One region of the Paenarthrobacter nitroguajacolicus genome, then DNA from elsewhere that is predicted to be linked to it. Evidence: riboswitches for the same ligand, from Rfam matches in the RefSeq annotation. Region 1 holds a riboswitch; each other region holds the start of a gene.

Region 1 (4,231 bases):
CCGAGCCGACCGTCATCCGCCCCGCGGTTTCGACACCGCAGGCCGGGCCGCCGTCGAACCCTTCATCCCCGGCACCGTTCCCCTCAGCGGGCGCTTCGGAGCCGCAGGGATTCCGCGCCCGCAAGTTGGCGGAGCTGGACACGAAGTTCAGCAACGGCGAGATCGCCATGGAGGATTACATGAAGCAGCGCGGCGAAATCATGAACGGCTAGGGCTAGGCGAAGAATGATTCTCGGAGTTGTGCCGAGAGCTGGCCGATCTCAGTGAGGAAGCCGTCGTGACCAATCGGAGCCTCAATGAGGTGGACCGGCACATCCCCAGGTAGCGCCGCGGCAAGTTCCCGCGACTGTGCAGGGAAGTAGAGCCTGTCGCTGTCCACCGCCGCCACGAAGAACTCAGCCGTAGCGCGCGACAACGCCTGTTCCAGCGGGCCGCGGCCCCTGGTGACGTCGTGGGACATCAGGGCTTCGGTGATGGCGATGTAGCTGTTGGCATCAAAACGGCGGACCAGCTTCGTTCCCTGGTGGTCCAGATAGCTTTCCACCTGGTAGCGGCCACGCTCCCCCAACACCGCGGCAGCGAGTGGTGTCTCCTGGTGCTGGGCTTCCCTGCCGAAGCGGAAATCCAACTCCAAGGCTGAGCGGTAAGTGATGTGGGCGATGCGTCGGGCCAGTGCCAAACCATGTTCAGGTGCAGTGCCGCCGTAATAGTCACCGTTTTTGAAGTTCGGGTCCTGCCTGATGGCCAAGGTTTGGGCTTGAGCAAAGGCAATCTGCTCGGCCGTACTGTAGGCGCCCACCGAAATTACGGCGCAGCGTTTGACCCTGTCGGGGAACGTAACAGCCCATTCAAGGGCCCTGGCGCCGCCCATGGAACCGCCCAACACGGCGTGCCAGGCATCGATTCCCAAGGCATCGGCGAGGCGCGCCTCAGCCTCCGTGCTGTCGCGCAGCGTGACCAACGGGAAACGTGAGCCCCAAGGACGTCCGTCCGGTGCTTCTGACGATGGGCCGGTGCTGCCATAACAACCGCCCACGATGTTGATGGAAATGACGAAAAACTTGTTGGTGTCGATGGTGGCACCCGGCCCAACGAGTTGCTCCCACCAACCTTCCTCGTCGGTGGCTCCACGGGCTACGTGAGTGCTGCCCGTGAGCGCATGCTGGATGAGGACGGCATTGGAGGCATCGGCATTCAGCTGCCCCCAGGTCTCATAAGCGAGGACGACATCGGGGAGGAATCCGCCGGCCTCAAGTTCCAACGGCCCGATGCCGGCGTACTTGACGGTTCCGTCTTCTTCTCCGGATTTGGGAAGGGCTGTAGCAGTAATGGTCATTCCTTTGACACCTTAACCTCGCGCTTGCCCGTCGCCTTGCGTGCGAACAGGCCAGGTCTTCACCCGGGGCACCCCACCGCGTAGGAGGGTTGCCGGCCAGCAAGCCGGGGCTGTGTGCTGGCACTCATGACCTAATACGAAGAGTCTAGGAAATGCAGGGTGGTTCTGGCGAAGAATGTGACAACAGTGTGACGGTTTAGGGCGTCTTCGTTCACGAACGAGCACCCGGAACTGCCGCCCGGCGAATAATCGTCGACGCGGGCGGCAGCCGGGCTGTGACTCTAAGCCGCGCGTTAGGCGCCCTTGGCGGCCCGGAAGCCCGCTTCGAGGTCGGCGATGATGTCATCAACGTGCTCAATGCCCACGGACAAGCGCACGAGGCCGGGGTTGACGCCGGCAGCGACCTGCTGTTCCACCGTCAATTGGCTGTGTGTAGTCGACGCCGGGTGGATGACCAGCGAGCGGACATCACCGATGTTGGCAACGTGCGAGTGCAACTCCAGGCCGTCCACGAAGCGCTTGCCGGCTTCGACGCCGCCCTTGATGTTGAAGGCAACAATGGCGCCCGTGCCCTTGGGTCCGTACTTCCGGCCGCGGTCGTACCACGGGCTGGACGGCAGGCCCGCATAGGCGACCGATTCGACGTCGTCGTGGTTTTCAAGCCATTCGGCCACCTTGGTGGCGTTGGCAACATGGCGTTCCACGCGCAGGCTCAAGGTCTCCAGGCCCTGGGCAATGAGGAAGGCGTTGAACGGGGACACGGCAGAGCCGAGATCGCGAAGCAACTGGACTCGGGCCTTGAGGATGTAGGAGAGGTTCGCGCCCAGTGCACCGTCCTTGCCGAGGTCCCGGGCGTAGACCAGACCGTTGTAGCTGGGGTCCGGGGTATTGAAACCAGGGAAGCGGTCCGGGTCCTTGCCGAAGTCGAAGTTGCCGGAGTCCACAATCACACCGGCGATTGCCGAACCGTGACCACCCAGGTACTTGGTCGCGGAGTGGACCACGATGTCCGCTCCCCACTCGATGGGCCGGATCAGGTAAGGCGTGGACAGGGTGTTGTCCACAATGAGGGGAACGCCGGCCGCGTGTGCGGTGCGGGCGATGCCCTCGATGTCCAGGACATCCTGGCGGGGGTTGGAGACGACCTCGCCGAAGAACAACTTGGTGTTCGGCAGGACGGCGTCACGCCACTGGTCCAGATTGTCCGGGTCCTCGACGAACGTGACCGAAATGCCGAACTTCTTCAGCGTGTGCGCCAGCAGGTTGTACGTGCCGCCGTACAGGCTCGGGCTCGCTACGATGTGGTCGCCCGCCTCGGCGATATTCAGGATGGCGAACGTCTCGGCAGCCTGTCCGGAGCTGAGCAAGAGGGCAGCCAGGCCACCCTCAAGGCTCGCAACCCGCTGCTCCACTGCATCCTGCGTCGGGTTGCCGATTCGGGTGTAGATGGGAGCCAGCTCGGCCAGGGCAAAGCGATTGGCGGCGCTCTCGGCACTGGGGAACACGAAGGACGTGGTCTGGTAGATCGGAAGCGAGCGCGCTCCTGTGGCGGCGTCAGGCTCCTGGCCGGCGTGGATCTGGCGGGTTTCGAAAGACCATCCTTGGGACATGGAGTTCTCCTGTTCGTGACGCATGGGTTTGGCAGGCAAGGTGAAGCGGTGTGAGCTGGGGCCAGTCTAGGAACTGTCCGGAGGCGAAGACAGCTTTGTGACGCCTGTGGAATCTTTCGGTCTTCCCGCGTCCCTTCATGACGCCCCCTACCACCGGTTATACACATCCCACCTTAGTTAGGCTTGACTTAGCTGAGACCCCGATCACAAAGTGCCAAGATGAAGCCATGCGCATGGATCACGTCTCTTACGCCTGTGAACGAGATGGCCTTTTGGCCACTACCGAACGAATTTCCGCGGCATTGGGAGTGGACGCTGTCCGGGGCGGAGTGCACCCGCGCTTCGGTACCCGGAACATGATCATTCCCCTTGCGGATAACAAGTACCTGGAAGTGGTGGAGGTCCTGGACCACCCCGCTTCCGACAAAGCACCCTTTGGCCAGGCCGTCCGTGCCCGTTCGGCTGCCGGTGGTGGATGGATGGGCTGGTGCGTCGCCGTTGACGACCTTGCACCGTTCGAAGACCGCCTTGGCCGCTCGGCTGTTCCGGGCAACCGCAAGTTCCCCGACGGACGCGAACTGGTGTGGCAGCAGATTGGCATCCTCGGCCTGATCGCGGATCCCCAAGTGCCCTACCTGCTCAAGTGGGAGGGCGACCCCTCGCTGCACCCGTCAAGGATCTACGAGAGCGACGTCAAGATGTCCAGCCTCACCATTGCGGGCTCGGCTGAACGCGTCACCGAATGGTTGGGCGAACCAGTGGAGAAGCCGCTTGAGGATGTCGCCGTCCAGTGGATGGCACCGCACGGCACTCCAGGCATCCTCGCTGTAACTTTCGAAACCGCCTCCGGAGCCGTCACCATCTGACCGATCCAATCCATCCGGGCTGGTCCCGGCCCCGGTCAGCCATGTCCGGAGTCAATCATGTCCGGGCTAAGCTTCGGCCGCCATCAGCGGGTGCCAACGACGTCACCCACCGATGGCGGCCGGATACTTTTAACGGACCTCTACCCCAGGCCCATTGCCTTGCCGAACAGGCTGAATCCAACGAACGCCACGATGTCCAACAGTGCGTGGGCAATCACCAAGGGCATTACCCGCTTGGTCTTGGTGTAGATCCACGCGAACAGCAAGCCCATGACCACGTTCCCTATGAACGGCCCAAAGCCTTGGTACAGGTGGTAGCTTCCCCGCAGGACGGCACTGACCACAATGGCCACCGGCATGCTCCACCCGAATTTGCCGAAGCGGTCCATGAGGTACCCCACCACGATCACTTCTTCCAC
Region 2 (4,231 bases), 420 kb from region 1:
CCGAAAATGAACGGCAGGATGGGCACAATGGCGCCCGAGGCGAAGAAGCAGAAGCTGGACATCGCTGCACCCCACGCCGAACCGACGGATTCATGATCGTCAGTGGGTGGCTTCTCCGGCTGCAAGGAAAGGCTGGGATCGCAGTCGCAGCTGAACAAGCCCATGCGCTCGGCAGCGCGGTGCTCCGCCGCTTCACGCGTCATGCCACGGGCCAAGTACACCAGGACCAACTCGTTGTGCTCGATGTCCAATGACGGTGCCGCGGTCAGAGTGGCCTGCGTGGGCAGGGTCGCGTTAAGGAGCTCCCGCTGCGAGCGGACCGAGACGTATTCGCCCGCACCCATGGAGAGGGCCCCGGCGAGGAGACCCGCGACGCCACTCATGAGCACCACGGGGCTGGGCACGCCGGTTGCGGCCATACCCATGACCAGGGAAAGGTTGCTGACCAAACCGTCGTTGGCGCCGAAAACGGCCGCGCGGAAGGTTCCGGAGAGCCGGTTGCGTCCGCGTGTGGCTAAGCCCCGGACTACTTCTTCGTGGATTTGTTCATCGGCCACCATGGCAGGCGTCGCGGCAGGTTCGGTGCCGTACGGGGAACGGCCTTCGGCACGCTGTGCCAGAGCGAGGACGAACACTGAACCGAAGTTGCGGGCCAGGAAGCCCAGGAACTGGCTGCGGGTGGAAGCTGCCTTGGGCATACCTGCATGCTCGCCAAGGAGCTTGAGCCAATGGGCTTCGTGCCTGCCTTCGGCTTCGGCCAGGGCGAGCAGGATTTGGCGTTCTTCGCCGTCACGTCGCTGGGCCAGTTCGCGGTAGACGGCGGCCTCGGCACGCTCATCGGCCAGGTACTGCCGCCACCGGCGAATGTCCGCGTGCGAGGGCGGCGCGGGTTGCGTGCCGGCGTTTTCGGCAGTTGCCGGTTCGGGGGTGGGGTCCGGAGCGGAGCTCGACGAACTGTGGGATTCCTGGTGCATCTGCACTTTGTCTCCTGTGCTTGGTGGGGTAGTTGCGGCCCCATTGCACGCCCCACACTACCGCTTATCCGCGCGGATTTTTGGCTGGTATTCCTTAACTGGAATGTTCGGTGCACCGTAATTTCCTTGACCCTCGACTGTGCCGGTGCTCAGATGGAAGGACAGGGGCGGGGCCCTTCCGCCACTGGATTCCTGCATTCGGGTCAACGGGCTGAACCGCCCACCAGAACAGGCCCACGAGACGGAGGTTGCACCATGAACACCACCGAATCACACGCCAATTACCCGGAACGGGCAACCATTGAGTCCGACCCGGCCTACGACTACGCCGAAGACCAGGAAGTGGATGAACCCTGGGTAGAGGAAGTGGACGCCCCCGAGGACGACGAACGCGTTGTCCCCATAGATGAAACTGAAGAGTTCCGCGAGGAAGACGAGGAAGTTTAGGCCTGGTCCCCGTGCCCTGGAGCCCTAGTGCCCTAGTGTGAAGTGACGTTGGACGCCCGCCCGTTTTCCGACGGCCGCAACGGTCACCGTTAGTGTCTTGGACGACTCACACCAGTGCGTCGGCCGGACGGCCTGGGCCAACGCCTGCGCGATGAGTTGCGGTTGGGCGTGTCTGAACTGCTCTGTTCCAGCCTTGGCAGTGATGGTCACCGTGCCCAGGAAGAGGTCGACGGCGGGAATCACCGCGACCGTGGGGGTGGCCGTTCCGGCCGGGGTACTGGGTGCTGTTGTGTTTACCAGGGTGGTATCGCCTTGGTACGGCAAGGGACTGCTCCTTGGGGGAGTGCTCTTGCCCGCTCGGTTGTCTCTGGTCCGGGACGGGCCGCTTCCTCATCCGAACCACCCGTGAACATGGGGTTGGTGTGTGGCCAGTCGGAGCTTGGCACCACATCTCTTGAAGCTGGGACCACCCTACCGCATTGGTGTTCGGCCACCCGTCGTGGGGTGTGTTGCGTGGCCTGCTGTGTTGTGGGGCCTGCTTTGCGCTCTTTGGGGTGGTTTTGGCGTGTAGAGCGGGCCTTCCAACGGGTGGGCGCGTGTTGTGGGGCCTCCTGTGTTGTGGGGCCTGCTTTGCGCACTATGGGGTGGTTTTGGCGTGTAGAGCGGGCCTTCCAACGCATGCTTCCCGGACATAGCGCAACGGCGGCGCCGCCCCAAAAAGGGGAGGCGCCGCCGTCGAACTTTACTTGTTTCCTGAACCTTGCTTGGTTCTTTGTGCCCGCCTAGGAAGCGGGGGTGGTGAGCTCTTCCTCGGCCACGCGGGTACCGGCAACGCGATCCGTCCAGGCCTTCATGACTGCCGGATCCGTGGGCTTGCTGGCAAGCGAGACCACTACGTACACCAAAGCCGAGGCGATCAAACCGAAGTAGATGGGCTCGTTGGCGTAGATGCCATCGAGGGGAACTTCGGCGTTGATCTCAAGGATGATCATGGTTCCGAGGGTTACCACTGAACCGGCCGCCATGGACCATGCTGCGGCGATGCCCGTTCCACGCTTCCACACCAAGCCGCCAATGATGGCCACGAGGAGGCCGCCAACCAGGATGTCGTAGGCAATGGTCAGTGCGGCCACCACATCCTTGGTGGAGATGGCGATGATGATTGCAACGATTCCCAGGCCGAGTACCCAGTAACGGTTGGCCTTGACGTCGTGCTCAGGGTTATCGGAGTCGGAGGTGTCGACCTTCTTGCCAAACCAGCTGGCAACGAAAGGCATTACGTCTGCGCGGGCAACGGTTGCAGCAGCAATCAGTGCGCCTGACGCCGTGGACATCATGGCGGCCACAGCTGCGGCAAGCACCAAGCCGCCGATGCCGATGGGCAGGAGCCGGGTAGCGACCTCTGCGTAGACGTCGTCCTTGGCAGCGATTTCGATGCCGGAGAGGGCAACGCTGGCAGCCATGCCGATCAGGGCACCTGCGAAGCCGTAGAGGATGCAGTAGACGCCGGCGGTAGCGCCGCCCCAGCGGGCAACTGTGGGGTTCTTGGCAGTGAACACGCGCTGCCAGATGTCCTGGCCGATCAGGAGGCCCAGTGTGTACACGACGAAGTAGGTGATGATCGTCTGGAGGCCGATGCCGCCGATGTCGAAGAAGCTCTCATCGACGCGGGCTCGGATGCCATCGAGGCCACCTGCGGCGTTCAGGGCGAAGGGGAGCATGAGGAAGAAGATTCCCACGGTCTTGATGACGAACTGGACCTGGTCGGCCAAGGTGATGGACCACATGCCGCCAATGGTGGAGTAGACCAGCACGATTGCGCCGCCGATAGCGATGGCGAGCCAACGCTCCCAGCCGAAGAGGACCACGAAGATGGTGGCGTAGGCACCGGTGGACGTGGCACACAGCATCAGCGTGTAGGCCAACATCACGATGCCCGAGGTCTGGGTTGCCGTGCTGCCATAGCGGAGGGTCAGCATCTGCGAGACCGTGTAGATCTTGAGCTTTTGGATGGTTCCGGCGAAGAGCAGGCTGAGCAGAAGCACGCCTGAACCGATGGCCACAACCAGCCACATGCCGGAGATACCGAACTTGTAACCGAGGCCGACGCCGCCCACGGTGGATGCGCCACCGAGGACCACTGCGGCCATGGTGCCGGTGTAAAGGAAGGGTCCCAGGCGGCGGCCGGCCACGAGGAAGTCGCTGTTGTTCTTGGTGCGGGACTTGCCCCACCAGCCGAATGCCAGCATGGCGAGCAGGTACACCACCACGATTGCGATGTTTATAGCCGAAGATTCCATGAACGGTCCTTGGAGCTGATGCACGGAGGTTGGGGTTTTCGACGATACTCCTGCGAAGCGTCGAAGTCTCTGTGCTGACGATTGGAGATTGGGGGATGTGTTGTGTGCCTCACAGACAACACTTGTTGCCTATGAGGATATGTTGTGATGGGAGTAACAGTCAAGATCCTTAGGTCATGCTTTCGCGTATTCTGGCGCTCTTGTCCTGTCTCCCGGCTACTATTGCTCCAATGACAGGGCCACATGACAGGCCTGAAAGGTTCGTGAATGAAGGCTCTACCCGTTGAACCGAGCAATGTTCCCGTTGCCATCGGTTCCAGAATCCGCGCAGCCCGGCAAGCGCAGCGGCTCACCATCGAGCAAGTGGCGGATGCTACCGGCCTGACCAAAGGCTTCCTCAGCCGTGTGGAGCGGGACCTGACATCGCCGTCGGTCGCTTCGCTGGTCACTCTTTGCCAAGTGCTGTCCGTATCCGTGGGGGACCTGTTCGCAGCTCCGGAGACACACCTG
Region 3 (4,231 bases), 2.1 Mb from region 1:
CACTGCGACGGTCCCGGCCGCGGTAATGTGCTGACCTGTGATCCAGCCGCGCTGGCCGGCTTGCAGCATGCGGAGGCGTTCGGCGTCATCGGGGGTGATGTAGACACGTGAGACCGGCGAAATCCCGACGAACCACACCGCCGTGCCGGCAACGATCACGGATCCGGCACGGCGATAGGGATGGTTCCCGCTCATGGCAGCAAGGTTAGACCTGTTTGAGTGCCTTCTCCAGATCCAGGATGAGGTCGTCCACGTCTTCAAGCCCGACAGACAGGCGAACCACACCATCGGAGAGCCCGATGGCCGCACGGCCCTCAGGCCCCATGGCCCGGTGGGTGGTGGTTGCCGGGTGCGTGATGAGGGACTTGGAATCGCCAAGGTTGTTGGAGATATCGATGACACGGAGGCCATCGAGCAAGGCAAATGCAGCGTCTTTGGCTGTACGCCCGGCCGAAGGAAGCAGCTCGAACGTCAGCACAGTACCGCCGGCCTTCATTTGCTTCGCAGCGAGCTCGTACTGAGGGTGGGACTTCAACAGCGGGTACTTGACCCAGCTGATGGCGGGTTGCTGCTCGAGCCACTCTGCGATCTTCAGAGCAGAAGCCGAGCTGTGATTCACTCGCAGTCCCATAGTCTCCAAGCCCTTGGTCAGCACCCAGGCATTGAACGCCGACAGTGACGGGCCAGTGTGCCGCATGAGCTGCTTGACCGGACCATCGATGAATTCCTTGGTGCCCAGGATCGCGCCGCCAAGGACTCGTCCCTGGCCATCGATGTGCTTGGTGCCGGAGTACACAATCACGTCTGCACCCAGCTCACCACAGCGCTGCAGCAGGGGAGTGGCAAAGACATTGTCGACGACGACAGTCGCCCCGGCGGCATGGGCCAGTTCGCTGACGGCAGCGATGTCGACGATCTCCTGCATGGGGTTGGACGGTGACTCGAAGAACACCGCGGTGGTGGGCTCGGACAGGGCTTCGCGCCACTGCTCAAGGTCGGGTCCGTCAACAAAGACCGTCTCCACGCCCCACCGGGGAAGGATCTCGTTGAGGATCACGAAGCAGGAGCCGAACAGCGAGCGGGCAGCAACCACACGGTCACCGGCAGCCAGCAAGGCACCCAGGGCGGTGAAGACTGCAGACATGCCGGACGCCGTCGCGAAGCACGCCTCGGTTCCTTCGAGCAGCCGCAGCCGCTCCTGGAACGTGGCCACGGACGGGTTGCCGTAACGGGAGTAGACGAATCGCTCGTCCTCGCCGGTGAAGGCACGTTCGGCGGCGGCAGCGGATTCGTAGACGAAACCGGAGTTCAAGAAAACAGGTTCGGACGTTTCCTGGAAATTGGTGCGGTCAAGGCCACCGCGGACGGCCTGGGTGTCAGGGCTCCAGCCGGCGGCGTCGGGATTGAAAGTCACTTACTCGGTCCCCAGATTCGTCGGCAGGCCACGGTTCTTCCAACCATTGACGGTGCGCTCACCGTAGCGGTCCGGTTCGCCTTCGAAGCCCTCCAGGACGTTGTAGGCAGTGAAGCCGGCCTGGGTTGCGGCGATGGCCGCCGAGATGGAGCGTTGCCCGGAACGGCATAGGAAAACGAGCTCAACGCCGTCGTCCTCGGGAGCCTGTTGCTGAAGGTCTTCAATAAAGCGGGAGTTCGGAATTCCGCCGGCCAAGTTCCACTGGATGAACAGGGGGTCGTTCTCGGTAGCTTTGGTGTCGGGGATTCCAATGTGGGCCCATTCGCCCTCGGTCCGGACGTCAACCAGGATGGCACCGTCTTGAAGTTTTGCCCACGCGTCGTGCGGGGTCAGGTCACCTGCGTAGCTCATGCGTGGCCCTCGAACGCTTCTTCGTCGTCGTAGTTCTCCAACTGGTCAACGGCATTGGCCACTGCGGCATCCGCTGTGGCGATCGCGGTCGGCAGGACAACGGCTTGGGCAACGATGACGTCCGTGCCGTTGAACGTAGCTGCCGGGCTCCCGTGGAGGACGTAACCTTCGGCGAGGGCATTGTGGATGCGCTCGCAGAAGTCGCGGGTGTCCGGGCCTGTCACCAGGCGGTAGGAGAGTTTTTCTTCAGTGGGTTCAGGCATAGCTGGTGCTCCTCAGTCACGCTTGCAGTACGAATTGTCGATACGCCGAGTAGTCACCTGAGGCACCCCGCCGGAGAGAGGGTTGCCGACCAGCAAGTCAGGGCTTTGCGCTGGTACTCATTACTCAAGAAAAACGTAACATCCACGGGCATCCGGCCGCACTTGCGAGTGGTGGGGCGGCCGTCATGTTGCGTAATCGGCGGCCGTTTCACTCTTCGTCCCTGAGCGTGCGGACGGCAGCGCCGACTGTAGGAAAGAAGTGGTCCGGCGTGAAACGTGCTGCCGTTCCGAGGCGGATCAGCTTGTCCTTGACAGGTCCTTTGAGTTCGGCGAACACCAGATCCACACCGTGGCGGGCCAACCATTCATCCAGCGTGACGAGGTCGTCCAGGGCCGTGGTGTCGATGCCTGTGATGGGTTCCGCCGCAAGGATGACGTGGGAGATATTATCCGAAGCTTCGTCCAGTTGTTCCCGGACAAAGCTTGCAAGAACCTGCCCGTTGCCGAAGAACAGCGGTGCATCGAAGCGGAGGATCAGGAGCCCGGGGATGCGTTCGCCGTTGGGGTGTCGTTCAAGATCGTGGTACCCAGGGAGCCCTTCTTCGGCACCGAGTTCTGTTCGGTATGGATCCCAGGCCCGCCGCACGAAGTCCAAGAGTGCCAAGGCTATGGCCACCACGATTCCCTGGAGCACGCCCACTGTAAGGACGCCCAGGAACGCAGCCAACATCACTACGGATTCGCTCCGGCTCAGGCTCAACAGGCGCCGGACGCCGGCCGGGTCCGCCAGGGCTATCGCTGCGGCAATCACGACGGCGGCCAAGGTGGCGGACGGAAGGTACTCGGTCACCCCTGGAGCCAGCAGCATGAAAGCAAGCACCAGCACCGAACCCACCACGCCGGTCATCTGGGACTTGGCACCAGCGTCCACAGCCACAGGGGTCCTCGATGTACTGCCGGAGATGGGGAATCCGCCCAGCAGGCCCGTGGCAGCATTGGCTGCCCCAAGTGCTGCCATTTCCCTGTTGCCGGAGACCTTCTTGCCTTCCTTGGCTGCCAATGTTTGGGACAGGACGCCGGTGTCCGCGAACGCCATGAGGGCGATCCCTGCCGCAGCGGGAAGCAGGGTGAGTGCGTCCGCCCAGCCAATGCCGCCGAGCGCGGGCATCGGGAGGCCCTGCGGCAGGACTCCGGTGACCTTGACGTCGTCGTTGAGGCTCCAAACGGCCGTTGCGACGCACGAGCCGACCACCGCCAGCAGCACACCCGGCACTTTCCACTTCAGCAGCCGGGGAATCCAGATCAGCGCCAGCGAACCCACGCCCAGCAGCAGCGCGGTGATGTTGACCTCGCCGCCCAGCACCCCGGTGGTGACCTTCGCAAGCTTTTGCCAGATGTCGCCGTCGGCCTCTATCCCCAGGAACGCCGGCAGCTGCGACAACGCCACCAACAACGCGATTCCGTTCAGGTATCCGAGCCTGATGGGTTTGGAGAGCAGTCCTGTGATGGTCCCGAGTTTGAGGGCCGAACCGGCCAACATCAGTACCCCGATCAGCACTGCCAGGAGCCCTGCCAATGCCACCGACTTTTCGCTGCTACCCGCTGCCAGCGGCACGATTGCCGCGGCAATCATGGGGGCGAGGGCAGAATCGGGGCCGAGGACCAGGATGCGGGAAGGCCCTACGAACGCGTAAACCAGCAGCGGGACCACGGTGGCATAGAGACCGGTGACCGGTGGAAGGCCGGCCGCCTGCGCATAGGCCATACCGGCGGGTACCAGCAGGGCGAAGAGGGCAGCACCTGCCACGACGTCGTGCCGGAGCCATTCGCGTTTGTAGCCCTTGAGCGCCCAGACGCCCGAAAGCCGGTCCTTGGCGGAAGACTTGGCGGAAGATCGGGTGGGTGAACTCATACAGCGATCATTCCCGACCCATGCTGTTTTCGAAACTATGCGACCGCCGTATGTGGAAAATCCGGACCGTCATCAGTCCCGCCCAAATGTGACGCCCCGGGAGCATAATTGACGCAGTACGACCCCCTGTAACTTCGCATGAAATCAGGTCGCGGTGAACGGACAGAGCAGTTCTACACTCAAGCCCATGCTGCATTTTGGATGGTTCGTGGGACACGGTTTTGGTGTCCA

The links. A riboswitch is a leader RNA that binds a small molecule or an ion and turns the genes downstream of it on or off. The one in region 1 is predicted to bind S-adenosylmethionine.
Region 2: it holds a riboswitch for S-adenosylmethionine, as region 1 does, so the genes downstream of both, KCX59_RS05875 (hypothetical protein) here and metX (homoserine O-acetyltransferase MetX) in region 1, are expected to answer to the same signal.
Region 3: it holds a riboswitch for S-adenosylmethionine, as region 1 does, so the genes downstream of both, KCX59_RS19615 (DUF1737 domain-containing protein) here and metX (homoserine O-acetyltransferase MetX) in region 1, are expected to answer to the same signal.

The regions. Positions count from the first base shown of each region.
Region 1 is NZ_CP073234.1:1,581,957-1,586,187, reverse strand. Features, by position in the region: gene KCX59_RS07680 (hypothetical protein) at 1-212, shown strand, start outside; gene metX (homoserine O-acetyltransferase MetX) at 215-1,336, opposite strand; SAM riboswitch class IV at 1,352-1,468, opposite strand; gene KCX59_RS07670 (bifunctional o-acetylhomoserine/o-acetylserine sulfhydrylase) at 1,630-2,946, opposite strand; gene KCX59_RS07665 (VOC family protein) at 3,174-3,812, shown strand; gene KCX59_RS07660 (CPBP family intramembrane glutamic endopeptidase) at 3,953-4,231, opposite strand, start outside.
Region 2 is NZ_CP073234.1:1,163,025-1,167,255, forward strand. Features, by position in the region: gene KCX59_RS05865 (VIT1/CCC1 transporter family protein) at 1-974, opposite strand, end outside; gene KCX59_RS05870 (hypothetical protein) at 1,230-1,421, shown strand; gene KCX59_RS05875 (hypothetical protein) at 1,446-1,745, opposite strand; SAM riboswitch class IV at 1,762-1,881, opposite strand; gene KCX59_RS05880 (sodium:solute symporter) at 2,204-3,721, opposite strand; gene KCX59_RS05885 (helix-turn-helix domain-containing protein) at 3,989-4,231, shown strand, end outside.
Region 3 is NZ_CP073234.1:4,158,696-4,162,926, reverse strand. Features, by position in the region: gene KCX59_RS19630 (hypothetical protein) at 1-195, opposite strand, end outside; gene KCX59_RS19625 (O-succinylhomoserine sulfhydrylase) at 206-1,414, opposite strand; gene KCX59_RS19620 (rhodanese-like domain-containing protein) at 1,415-1,825, opposite strand; gene KCX59_RS19615 (DUF1737 domain-containing protein) at 1,822-2,088, opposite strand; SAM riboswitch class IV at 2,102-2,213, opposite strand; gene KCX59_RS19610 (SulP family inorganic anion transporter) at 2,297-4,000, opposite strand; gene KCX59_RS19605 (NtaA/DmoA family FMN-dependent monooxygenase) at 4,155-4,231, shown strand, end outside.